3 regions of the Fontibacillus forbon genome follow, and region 1 is predicted to be linked to each of the others. Evidence: riboswitches for the same ligand, from Rfam matches in the RefSeq annotation. Region 1 holds a riboswitch; each other region holds the start of a gene.
The links. Region 1 has a riboswitch for cyclic di-AMP ahead of ACLB09_RS24045 (G5 domain-containing protein). Riboswitches for the same ligand answer to the same signal wherever they lie in the genome.

Region 1 (4,241 bases):
GGCTACCACGCTAACGCCGCTGCATCCGCTGAATTCGGACGCAAACAGCGCCCGCAGGTCGAGCTTAAGCACATCTCCGTGAATGACATGGACATGCGGATAAGGCTCCAACACCTCTTCCAGAATGGGCAGAAGGCGCTGGTCGATTTCCACGGCGGCCACACGGCCGGCCGTTTGTGCCAGCTTCTCCGTCAAGGCTCCGATTCCGGGTCCGATCTCCAGCGCCCCTTTGGATGGATCCAAACCGGCTGCGCCGACGATTTTGCCAAGGATGTTCTGGTCGATCAGAAAGTTCTGACCGAGGCTTTTTTTAAATGAAAATCCGTGCCGTTGGATAATCTCTTTCGTTCGGCGCGGTGTAGACACATCTTCTCTCATGGTCATCGGTTATTTCCCTCTTTCGTTCTCCAATTGAGCTAGTGCGGCCGCAAACTCTTCACGGCTGATCCGGAAGATGGCTAACCGCTTATGAAACTGTTTGCCATTACAATACCCTATTCCAAGCCGTTCACCCATGAACCGCCTACGTGCGGACGCGTCCGGATGAACGATCAATCCCGCCGCGATCAGGTCCTCCCAGTCGATCAGGTCCTGATGACTTCCGTCGGCTTCAGAAGGGACCTCGCTGCGGACGCGGGAGAGGGCCTCCCGGATCGCCTCCGGCGATGCGTTCTCCACCCCGATGTCATCGCCCTTCGTCGCGTCGGCCTCGTTCAGGAAAGCATGCTTACACCCGGGAACCCGGTTCGCGACGATTTTACGGATGCGTTCTCCGGCATGGTCGGGATCGGTGAAAATAATGACTCCCCGCCGCTCCATCGCGAGCGCGATTTTCCGCAAAGTCGTCTCATTGATCGCCGATCCTCCGGTCTCAATGGTGTCGGCGTCCACCGCCCGTTTCACCGCCACGGTGTCGTCACGGCCCTCCACCACAATGACCTCCTTGATCATGTACCCCATACCCTTCAAAATAAAATGGTCGTATCACAACAAAAAGAAGAGGAATTCTCCTCTTCTTATCCGTGTCTTATTCATCATCCTAATAGTATATCATTCCCTGCGCAAAGTAAACGCAGCCGGTTAGTTCAACTCCGGTTTGGTCGGGCCGATGACGTATACGGTACGCCCTTTCTTCCGGCCGAAATTTTTGGCGGATTTCAGGGTGTCGTAATAGACGTCCATCTTGTTGCCCTTGATGGCACCGCCGGTATCTTCCGCCTTGCGGAAGCCGATGCCCTCGATATAGACCCACCAGCCCAACGGAACGACGCTCTTGTCGACCGCGATCGTTCTGCCTTCCGTCACTCGGGTGCCGGATGCCGTTCGCGTGCCAATCCCGTCTTCTTCCGCGGAGTATGCGGTCAGGGTCACGTTCTTAAGTACTTTTTTATATTTAAACGAGACGCCGCCTTTCGTCGTAAGTCCGCTGATATTTACCGCGTTTGCGCTGCGGGATATGCTTGCGGATGCAACAACCGTCGGTTTCTTCGTTCCTACGGCGATCACTTTGGGAGAGGCTTTCTTTTCAACCTCTTTACCGAGCCAGCGCTTCGAAACGAAGTTTCCGTCTTCATACACTTTTTCGATGTTATGGACTACTACCCCTTCATTTCCTTGCGATAAGACCTTGGTTTTTCCCTTGAGCAGGTTATTGTCCGAGGTTTTCACAACCGTGAAAGGTACGCTCTCTTTGGTCTGGACATTATGCTTGGTGACGCGGACAACCTTGATATTCAGGTTCGCTGCCACTTTGCTGTCCAAAGCCGGAGTAATTTTATCTTCCTTGCCCAAAGTAACGCCAAGCTCTTCGATCGCTTCATGTACGCGGTCTTGAGTCGTAAAATGTGTTTTCGTTGTACCGTCCACGCTAACCTTTACAGGAACCGCGCGCACAATGACAATCCCGTCTTTGATGGAACCGGCGAGCGACTGAGCTACCGCATGCTCAGATCCCAAAGCCATTGCCTTTCCTTCCAGACCTTGATTGACCAGCGAATGACGGGTTTCGATCTTTTGACTCTGCCCGTCAACAACCAAGTAAATCTTTTTATTGTTTTGGTAAAACCAAATCAGGATGATGAGAACTACCGCTATGGCCAAAAATCCGATGACCGCTATTTGACGTAAATGTTCTTGTTTCCACCGCATTGCGTAAGACATGCTGGATGAGCGTGATTCATGGGATTCCTTTTTGCGGAAAATGCCCATTTCTTCCGTCCTCCTTACATAGTCCCGCCGTCTAGGTCGATTCGTGATACGTATGACGTGACTACATTTCATTTTTACGAAATGCACTATAATTGAGCTGCACTTCGCATCCTGCCCCAGTCTGCCCGGCTAGTCACCTCCTGTTTAACACAGTATGATGACCCTATTACGTTTATTCAAAACAAAAGAAGCCTAAAGAAAGAGTAAGAGGCTCTCTTTCGTGGCTTCCGAATTTCTTGATGTAATAGGATGCACGAGTTTGCCCTCTCTTTGTACGCTTACGGAGTTAGCTGTCGGGTTAGGACGCAGAGAGCCGCCCTTTCTCAATCATTCGCTCATGGCGCAATGACCTTCGAATTCACCCCAATGACCCAAAAAGAAATCAATTACGCCTAAACCGGTATTTCCGGTTCGCGTATTTGGTTCCCCCGTTCTCCAGATTCGGAGATTAAGCGAGACTGGTTCATGGAACCATGTAACCGGAATCGTCATCTACACATGAACGACCCCAAATCGATTACTGAAAAGATTCTATCCTGTTTCGATGCATGTTGTAAAGGACGAATCAACAACGTTTATTTTAATAAATGGTTAAAAAAATGTAATAAACTCGGTGTAGTTGGTTAAAAAGCATTAATCTTTCGCGAATGCTCTTTTTTTCACCGCTTTTTCTCCCGATTTCATCGAATTCCAAATCGTTCCAGCGCATTTCGGGTAGTAATTTCGGCGATTTCTTCGACCGAAACCCCCTTTAGTTCGGCTGCCGCTTGTGCGACCAAAGTAACATGTCCCGTCTCGTTCCGTTTTCCACGAAATGGATGAGGAGTTAAATATGGGGAGTCCGTTTCGATCAATAATCGGTCCATGGGCGTCTTGATTAACACTTCTTTGGGTTGTTTTGCATTTTTAAACGTAATCGGTCCGCCAAACGACAAATGGAATCCCAAATCCAGACACATTTTGGCAATTTCCCAGCTCCCCGAATAGGAGTGCATGACGCCTCCAATTTCGTTAGCCTTTTCCTCCCGGAGAATGCGAACGACATCTTCATGCGCCTCCCGGTTATGAATGGAAATCGGCATTCCCAGCTTTCGTGCAAGACGGATTTGCTGTCTGAACACTTCATGCTGGACCTCTTTTGGCGACGTATCCCAATAGTAGTCCAGGCCAATTTCACCGATGGCGACTACCTTCTCATGCTTGCAAAGCTCTGCAATCCAGTCCAAATCCTCTTCCTTCATCGTGATCGCATCCTGGGGATGCCATCCCACCGCCGCGTAAATGAAGTCATGCGACTCCGCCAGCTTCATGGTGGTCGGGATCGTCTCGCGGTTAAATCCGATGTTGATCATCCGCGTTACCCCTTGATCCAATGCGCGCTGAATCGCTTCCTCCCGGTCGTCGTCAAACTGCGGCGCATCCATATGCGTGTGCGTATCAAAAAGCTCCATGACTGTACCTCCTTGGGTGTCCGTTTATTGTCCCTGTTCAAATAGTTCAGCAATATTTGCCGGCAGCCGGTGAATCACCGATGCCAATTTATTGTCGGGATAGTACAAATGAAATTTTCCGCGGTGCAATCCGCTGATCGAGCGGACAATGTCCGAAACTTCGGAAATTTCCCGCAGATGTTCCTGACGGTCCAGCAGAAGGATCTGCTTGTCCTGGAATTCCCCATCCGAACGAAACACATCATAAGGCAGATCGGTTGGAAAATCAATTTCCAGATCATATTCCGGATGAAGTCCCGCTGCCCCGAAAGCGCGGCGAATGTCGTCGATCATTTCCAAATCCAACGCTTCTACTTCTACATATTTATACAACTTTCTGTCTAAAAATCGGATACAAAGGTCACTCAACAGCTCATCAGGTTCTTTTCTCCATTGCATGAAGGCCGTTTGTACCAACGCCTCATCAAGGAGCAGATACTCCTCTACCGTCAAATCCCGATTAAACAGCCCGGGCAGCGGATCAGGCAGAAAAGCGAAACGGTGTCCGCCCGCATGGAGCTCCTTCGCCCGGCGGAAAATTTG
Region 2 (4,241 bases), on a different contig from region 1:
TTGACCGAAGAGTTCGCCTATATTTGAAAATTATAAATTTTAATAAAAATACAGCCGGAATGCATGAAAGGAATCTCTGATATATAGGCTGAGTTTTGGGGAATATAAAATATGAGCCTTCTGAATATTGTAAAAATTTATAATAAATTTTGAATTAACTCACCAAATAACATTCACGCTAAATTGACCAAAGTTATAATAAAATGGCGTATTATAAATAATTATAAAAAATAATGTGTGAAATTATGATGAATCATTGAGAAATCTCTTTGCATATATATACAGGTTGATTTATAATTAGCCCAGTAAATTAATTGTCGAACATAAATATTTTTTTGACGGGAGAGAGACAGATGAAAAAATGGGGTATTTTATTTGTAGCGCTGATGATGGTGACAACCGTACTTGCCGCATGCGGACAAAATAAGAATAACGATGCCAGCAACACTCCGGCGAATAACCAGGGAGCGGCCGATAACGGTGCAGCCTCCAAGAAGCTGATCATCGGTACGAGCGCGGATTTCCCGCCGTATGAATTCAAGATCAAAAACGAGAAAGGCGATAACGAAATCGTTGGTTTCGATATCGAAATCGCTAAGGAAATCGCCAAGGACCTTGGCGCCGAACTGGAAATCAAGGATATGCAGTTCGATTCCCTGCTGAATGAACTGGAAAGCGGACGTGTGGACCTGGTCATTTCGGGCTTGAGCCCGAAACCGGAGCGTGCGGAGCAAATCGATATGTCCCAAATTTATTACAAAGCCGAGCAATCCATCGTTTCGCTCACGGAAAACAAAGATAAATACGCGACCATGGAGTCGCTGGAAGGTTTGAAAATCGGCGTACAAAAAGGTTCGATCCAAGAAGATATGGCCAAAACGGTGCCTAATGCCAAGCTGACTTCCCTTGGGAAAATTAACGATATCATTATGCAACTGAAATCGGGCCGCGTGGATGTGGCGATCATCGAAGGACCTGTTGCCGAATCGTTCGTCAAAAACGTGGAAGGCCTCAGCATCACTGACGCCAAACCGGTAACCGAAGACGAAGGCTATGTCGTCGGCGTGAAGAAAGGCAATAAGGAAATGCTCGATCAAGTGAACGCAACGCTTGACCGTCTTCTGAGCGATGGCTCGATCGATAAATTCGTTACCGAAGCCAGCGCGCTTGCCGAAAAATAATCACGGACCGATTGTTGCAGAAAATAGCGGAGCCTATTCGCTATTTTCTGTTTTTTTGTCAAGGCTTTTGAGGTAAAATAGGAGGAATGTTGGGACATGGAGCTTTTTACGATGTTTTGGGAGTACCGCAGTTATTTTCTGACCGGTTTGCAGTACACGCTGCTTCTGGCTGCCCTGGGGGTGCTCTGCGGATTTATTTTAGGTTTAATCATCACTCTTTTGCGGATGTCTCCTTGGAGAATTGTCCGCTTTATCGGGCATGCCTGGGTTGAATTTTTGCGCGGAACCCCGATGCTTGTGCAGTTGTTAATTATTCACTACGGTTTTTCTACGGCCTTCAACATCAATTTTTCGCCGATTCAGTCCGGCGCGATTACGCTTTCCATCAATAGCTCGGCTTATCTCGCGGAAATTTTCCGTGCGGGGATTCAGGGCGTGGACCGCGGACAAGGGGAAGCCGCTCGTTCTTTGGGGATGAGCCGGTGGATGTCGCTGCGCTTTATCATTGTTCCGCAAGCGATCAAGTCGGTACTTCCGGCGATCGGGAACGAGTTTGTCACGATTATCAAGGAATCATCGATCGTATCCTTTATCGGGATTACGGAACTCATGTTCCAATCCGGTGCCGTGGTAACCATTACTTATGACGGCATGACGCCTTATCTGATTGTTGCTATCATGTACTTTATTTTGACATTCACATTGTCCCGCATTCTGGGTCTGTTCGAAAGGAAGTTGAGAGCTAGTGATCACCGTTAAAAATTTGCATAAAAAGTTCGGTCAGCTTCACATACTGAAGGGCATCGACCTGGAAATCGCCAAAGGAGAGGTCGTTGTCGTTATCGGGCCCAGCGGCTCGGGCAAGAGTACATTTCTGCGCTGCCTGAACCTGCTGGAGGAGCCGACTGAAGGCGAAATCACATTTGAGGGTCAATCGATTACCGAGAAACGCCACGACATCAATAAAACCCGGGAAAAAATGGGGATGGTGTTTCAGCAGTTCAATTTATTTCCCCACAAAAGCGTGATCGACAACATTACGATGGCGCCGATCCGCGTGAAGAAAACCGAGAAGGGCAAAGCGGAAATCCTTGCTATGGATTTGCTGCGGACGGTCGGATTGGAAGACAAGCGGGACGCTTATCCTTCGCAGCTGTCCGGCGGACAAAAGCAGCGGATCGCCATTGCCCGCGCGCTGGCGATGGAGCCCCACGTCATGCTGTTTGACGAGCCGACATCAGCGCTGGATCCCGAAATGGTCGGCGAAGTGCTGGACGTCATGAAGAACCTTGCCGACAAAGGCATGACCATGGTGATCGTCACGCACGAAATGGGCTTTGCCCGCGAAGTGGGCGATCGGATCCTGTTCATGGATCAGGGCGTCATAATGGAACAAGGTACGCCCCAGGATGTGTTCGGTGCGCCGAAACATCAGCGTACTCAAGATTTTCTCAGCAAAGTGCTGTAATCTTATCAATAACACTAAAACCGCCGGAATAGGATGACCGGCGGTTTTTTGCTGTTGTAATTGATCCATCCTCTTACTAAATTGTCATCGGAATGACGATCGAATTTCGTTGTCATCCCGCCATTTTTTGTAGTATGGAAACATTTTCATCGCCTTTTGGTTACAAAATTGTGATATATTGATTAGGCCAAAACCTGCCATGGCGCAGGTGCGGGGGACGATTTACCGAAATGCTGTCAGACTTGAACCGTGGACAGCGTTCTTGGGGTGAAGCGTAAGAAACGACGCAGGGAACCAATCCTTTTTTCCCGAACCCGACAACTAACTCCGCAGGCGAAAGTAAAAGGAGGAACATCATGATCAAACATAAGAACATGGCACTTGCCTTCAAGGCGGCAATCATTGCAGTAGGTATGGCAGGAGCATTACAAACTATTCCTGTTCATGCGGATTCGGTACATAAAGCGAAGGAGGGAGACACCTTCTACATTCTCGCCAAGAAGTACGGCGTCGATTTGAACAAGCTGATCAGCGCAAATCCGAGTATTAAAGCGACTAACATTTATGGCGGCTTGGATATCGTCATACCGGGAACCGGATCGAACGCCTTGGTTTCGATGGCTTCCGCCAGCGCAAACGAAACGCAAAACCCGCAAACTTTGTCTGCTTTGAAAGTCTCAACGTCCGACAAGGTTGTTGAAGCTTGGGGCAAATCTTTCGCCTATTCCAAAACGATCGACGTCAAAGCAACGGCTTATTCATCCGCTGCCAGCGAGAATGGCAAGTGGGGAGCGGTGGATTATTTCGGTGAACCGCTGCAGCTGGGTACGATTGCGGTAGATCCCAAAGTAATTCCAATGGGCACAAAAGTATTGGTGACGGGACATTCCCATGCCAATTTGCCGAAGAATGCCTTTGTAGCGACCGCAACCGACCAGGGTGGGGCCATTAAAGGCAATCGCATCGATATTTTCATTCCGGGCAGTCAGCAGTCGGTTAGCCAATTTGGATATCAGGACGTCAAGCTTTACGTTATCGAATAAATTTAAGTCAACGAAAGCAGCTTCCGTTTCGGAAGCTGCTTTTTAGTTTGTTTCTTATTTGTATTTCGGGGTATGCAATAACTCGGGAAGCGTTACGAAATGGTATCCTTGCGTTTTTAGAGACCGGATAATGTCGGGCAAGGCCTGGATCGTTCCGGATAAATCGGATCCCGTGCCGCCGCCGGCATGCTGGAGTACGATGGATCCCGGACCGAGGGCTTGAAGTACGTTCTGTTTCACTTTTTCCGCATTAAGCCCCTTCCAGTCAAGGGAATCTACATTCCAGTTTACGATCGTATAGCCGTGTGTCTTCGCCCACTTGATTTGCTCCTCGTTGATTTCTCCGTAGGGAGGACGTATCAGTTTCGGTCGGTAACCGATAACGTTGGCAATGATCTTTTCGGTCCGGAGGATTTCATTTTGAAATTGTTTCAGGGACCTGTTTTTAAACTGGGGATGACTATAAGAGTGATTGCCGATGATGTGACCTTCCTGATGGATTTTGCGGAGCAGATTCGGGTATTTTTTAGCCCGGTGGCCGACGACAAA
Region 3 (4,241 bases), on a different contig from region 1:
CTTTATGAAAGGGATCGCGTTCGTTGATGAGGTGGCCGCGATTTCGGAAGCATTTAATCACCATCCTTTTATTACCATCGACCATAAAACGGTGACGCTTCGTTTGACATCCTGGGAAGAGGGTGGAATAACGGCCGTAGATATTAAGGAAGCCCAGCAATATAACGAGGCATTTGAGAAAGCAAGAGCGGTTGGCTAAGCCTGGCTGACAGGTTGGAATGGAGTCAAAAGAAAAACGCCCGCCGGGACCCTAAAGTCCCGGCGGGCGTGTCTTTGTTGTGTCGTTATTTCTTCTCAGCAAGCCACATGGCAACGTTGGCGATTTCATCTTCCTTCAATTTGTCCTTGAAAGCAGGCATCATGCCGCCTTTACCTTTGGTAATGATGCCAAACAATTGTTCAGCTGACAGCTCGGATCCAATTTTCTGCAGATTCGGACCGGCTCCGCCTTGCAATTGATCTCCATGACAGGAAATACAATTGGCCTTGACCGTGGCTTCGGCCTGCTCTGCATTTAATGTAATTTCAGGCAATTGCGGCTTTTCTTCCTGCGCCACCTGATCTTTACCGGGCAATGTAAACATTAACACGGCTGCGAAGGCGCACGCCACGATGAGTATTCCGCTCATGATCCACTTCTGCATTTCAATCGTCCCTCCTATGTAAGCTACCCCTTCCATTATAGCGGAACATGCGCGGCGATCATAGCATTTGTGTCAAAAAAAGTAACGAATTATTTGTAGTATACGAAAAAAACGGTGTATTCATGTATGATTAGTCACAGACAAACTATCGAACTCGAAAGTTAATCCTGTCTAGGTAGACGTGGGCGTTCCGCGAAACACCATGCAGTAATAGGGCTTGGAAATACCCCCAGGCGTCATCTTCTCGTACAGGTCGGTGATGACAAAGCCTGATTTCTGGTAGGCCCGGATCGCCCGGGTATTCCAGGTCAATACCTCCAGGTCAATCACATCCCTCGGCTTCCGCCGCTGGGCCTCCTCCACAATGGCAAGTACAAAAGCTTTACCCAAGCCGTGGCCGCATAAATCAGGCCTCATGCCGATCCCTAGACGCGTAACCCCCTCCATAGGGAAGTACTGGGCAAATCCGGCAAGTTCGTCCTCCTGATTCAATAAAGAGACATACTGCTGCGCCCGTAAGGCGGGATTGCCGAATTCTACATCGAGCGCTTTCATTTGTTCCCAGGGGAGCCAGCTATAAATATCATAGGGAGAATCGTAACGCCAGGTGCTGATTTCCGCGCCGTGGCTTTCTTCCATGGGTACGATTCGGAATGCTGCGATCGGTTTTTCCATAATGCGCCTCCTTAAACGATAGGAATACATATGCGGTTACCCATATGGCTTAAGTTCTTTTTAACCTCACTCTATCGGGATTTTCTTTGATTGTAAAGGCTTTGAAATGGAGGATCGCAAGAAAGGAAGCACGAAAAAAAGTGCTGAACGGGGAAATTTCCTGTTTAGACTTATGCCAATGGGGTAAATTTTGGATATAGAAGGATTTGGATATGGAGTGAAGGAGATACGGACGGAGATTAAAAATATTTTTTTGGAAATAGGCCGCGTACAAGAAACCTTTTGATCCGATCCTTCGTTATATGAGTAAGATGATACAGAGAAAAAAAACCGCAGCCGATTCCTGCAAGAATCAGTTGCGGTCAGATGGGTTTTCGAGGTGAGGGCCTCAAAGGTGTCAGGGTGATCAGGATTCTGTGGCAAACGTTGTAAAGCTGGATTTGCTCAAAATTCTTTTTGCCCCGACATAACGCGTTTTATAATAGCTGTTGCTCAATTTGTCAGTTCGGATGCCTTTAGAGGAAGAAGCGTGTGCGAACTTATCGTCGCCCAGGTAAATGCCGACGTGGGACACTTTACCTTTACCCAAGGTGTTGAAGAAAACGAGATCTCCTGCCTTCAATTGGCTTTTTGCCACGGCCGTTCCTTGTTTGTACTGGGCTCCGGACACGCGGGCAAGATCGATGCCCATTTTTTTGAACACATACCTTGTAAATCCGGAACAATCAAAACCGTTGGTCGTAACTCCTCCGTATTTATAAGGTGTGCCGTACACGGACTTAACAACGCTGTTCAACGTGGTGTCTGCGAAAGCGCTTCCCGTTCCCATGGTGAATAGGATGGCCAAACTCGTAGCTGCTGCTGTGATCGTCTTTCTCAAGATGTAAAACTCCTTCCAAGGCCTGCGAGGTTAGCTTGAGGATTCGGTTGAAGGTTCCCTATGATCCTTATGTAGCGAGATCAATTCACCCAAAATGGTTCCCCCGTTTCCCGGGTGCCGGGAATTCGGCTGTTCTTAGTTGAATGCACCCGAAAAATACGACGTTACGACAGAAATTACAAAGTTGTTACTATTTACTCTGGTTATTTTACCAAGGCTAGCCGGACTTGGCAAGTTTGTTTCGGCAATTTTGAATAAATAAGTTAATTTGTCCTGTTTATCCCGGTCAGAACCGGGTAATGATTCCTAGGAAGTGTGCCTGAAAAAAAGAAAAACCCGCAGAAGTTGATTCCATAAAGAATCACTGCGGGCTTGACTGTTATTATTCTACTTCATCATGGTCCTGAACATCACCGGTAACTTCTTCATATTTGTCGGTGCTCATAATGCGCTTCGCGCCAACGTAACGCTCGACATAATACTTTTCGCTTAATTTGCTGATGACTACGCCCTTGGAAGAGGAAGCGTGAGCAAACTTGCCATCACCGACGTAAACGCCGACATGAGAAACGCCTTTGCCTGAAGTGTTGAAGAACACCAGGTCGCCGGCAATCAGTTGATCTTTCTCAATAGCGGTTCCCATTTTGTACTGGGAGCCTGATTGGTGCGGCAATTTAATGCCGATTTTCGAGAAGACATACATAGTAAATCCCGAACAGTCGAAGCCTGAGGTAGTAGTTCCACCGGAAACATATTCAGTTCCCAGGGCTTTGTCGATCACGCCATCGAGTTTGGATTCCGACGCGAAAGCGCTACCAGTTCCGATGGAGAAAAGTAATGCAAGACTTACTGCTGCTGCGGTTAACTGTTTCTTCAAGGAAATGCTCCTTCCAATGCCTACGAGGTTAGCTTAAGGATTCGGTTGAAGGTCCCCTATGATCCCTCTCTTGCGAGATCAATTCACCCAAAGTGGTTCCCCCGTTCCCCGCGAAGGGAATTCGGCTGTAATTTACATCTGACTTCTTACTTATTCAACACTCAACAGAAAACTCCTGCTAATAGTAACAAAAATAATTACAAAACTGTTACTGAAATTGTGCTGCTGTTATTGTAACAAAGGCAAGTATATTTTGGCAATGGTTATTTAGCAAGATTCAGAGGGGAAAACGCAGGACAAGGCCTCCGTAGAAGCGCGGAGGCCTTGTGGCACAAGGGATGATAAAAATTAAAAAAATTTAACTTTTTTGTGTCTTCGAATGCCATAGCTGATATTGAGAGGTTAGGGTCCAAATTTGAAATAGACTGCGGAAAAAAGGATAGGATTGCTGGAGGATGAGGGCAAGTAACCCGGTCCAAATCCAGGAGACGGTACCGAACAGTAAGAACATGACTGCTCCGGAAGCGCCGAGAATAAGCGAGATGGCGATCCCCGGCAACAGATATTTCAAGCTGACGAGCAGTGAGCCCCAGACTCCGGTTTTGAACAGGTAGCCAAACTGGGCAAACAGCAGCAATTGTCGGATAAGCCAGCCATAAGCGGCCCAGCCCAGAATAAACCCGCAGAAGATCAGGATCGGGACCAGCCTGTCGCCGGCAGGAATCAGCCGGAGCGCCAAGGCGTACAATTTCGGGATCATCCAAAATCCCGGTAAGGCTAATAGCGCCAGTTCCAGCAGGAAAAAGAGCGTGACGGGCTTCCAGAACTCCTTCATCCCCCGGAAGAGAGGGAACCCGGAGGCGCGGGCATCGGCAGGTACCAGCCCGTAGAGAATACCGGCCTGAAGCAGCGGCGTCAATAAGAGTCGAAGGACAACCATCCCGAGCAGAAGCCAAAAATATTGATGGATCGCCGGATTATGTTTTAGCTCAAATTGGCCTTCGATCAGATATAAGATCCGATTCAGTTGGTTCTGAGGGGAGTCCGGGTACCTGGACAGAACGGCGGTAACCGCCGAACTGACCAGCCGGTACAGAAACAATCCCCAGAGCAACTGGTACAGGAACAGGATGATCACGGAGGGAAACTGGCTCCTGACAAGCCC

Region 2: linked by a shared signal. The riboswitch ahead of ACLB09_RS05005 (3D domain-containing protein) and the one ahead of ACLB09_RS24045 (G5 domain-containing protein) in region 1 are both predicted to bind cyclic di-AMP.
Region 3: linked by a shared signal. The riboswitch ahead of ACLB09_RS24240 (C40 family peptidase) and the one ahead of ACLB09_RS24045 (G5 domain-containing protein) in region 1 are both predicted to bind cyclic di-AMP.

The regions. Positions count from the first base shown of each region.
Region 1 is NZ_JBKGFV010000008.1:75,358-79,598, forward strand. Features, by position in the region: gene rsmA (16S rRNA (adenine(1518)-N(6)/adenine(1519)-N(6))-dimethyltransferase RsmA) at 1-384, opposite strand, end outside; gene rnmV (ribonuclease M5) at 388-951, opposite strand; gene ACLB09_RS24045 (G5 domain-containing protein) at 1,081-2,208, opposite strand; cyclic di-AMP (ydaO/yuaA leader) riboswitch at 2,468-2,673, opposite strand; gene ACLB09_RS24050 (TatD family hydrolase) at 2,889-3,659, opposite strand; gene ACLB09_RS24055 (HD domain-containing protein) at 3,684-4,241, opposite strand, start outside.
Region 2 is NZ_JBKGFV010000001.1:1,083,122-1,087,362, forward strand. Features, by position in the region: gene ACLB09_RS04990 (transporter substrate-binding domain-containing protein) at 354-1,181, shown strand; gene ACLB09_RS04995 (amino acid ABC transporter permease) at 1,278-1,940, shown strand; gene ACLB09_RS05000 (amino acid ABC transporter ATP-binding protein) at 1,927-2,649, shown strand; cyclic di-AMP (ydaO/yuaA leader) riboswitch at 2,825-3,000, shown strand; gene ACLB09_RS05005 (3D domain-containing protein) at 3,009-3,692, shown strand; gene ACLB09_RS05010 (polysaccharide deacetylase family protein) at 3,747-4,241, opposite strand, start outside.
Region 3 is NZ_JBKGFV010000009.1:17,579-21,819, forward strand. Features, by position in the region: gene ACLB09_RS24220 (4a-hydroxytetrahydrobiopterin dehydratase) at 1-199, shown strand, start outside; gene ACLB09_RS24225 (c-type cytochrome) at 285-644, opposite strand; gene ACLB09_RS24230 (GNAT family N-acetyltransferase) at 816-1,319, opposite strand; gene ACLB09_RS24235 (C40 family peptidase) at 1,726-2,199, opposite strand; cyclic di-AMP (ydaO/yuaA leader) riboswitch at 2,204-2,340, opposite strand; gene ACLB09_RS24240 (C40 family peptidase) at 2,582-3,076, opposite strand; cyclic di-AMP (ydaO/yuaA leader) riboswitch at 3,079-3,213, opposite strand; gene ACLB09_RS24245 (hypothetical protein) at 3,435-4,241, opposite strand, start outside.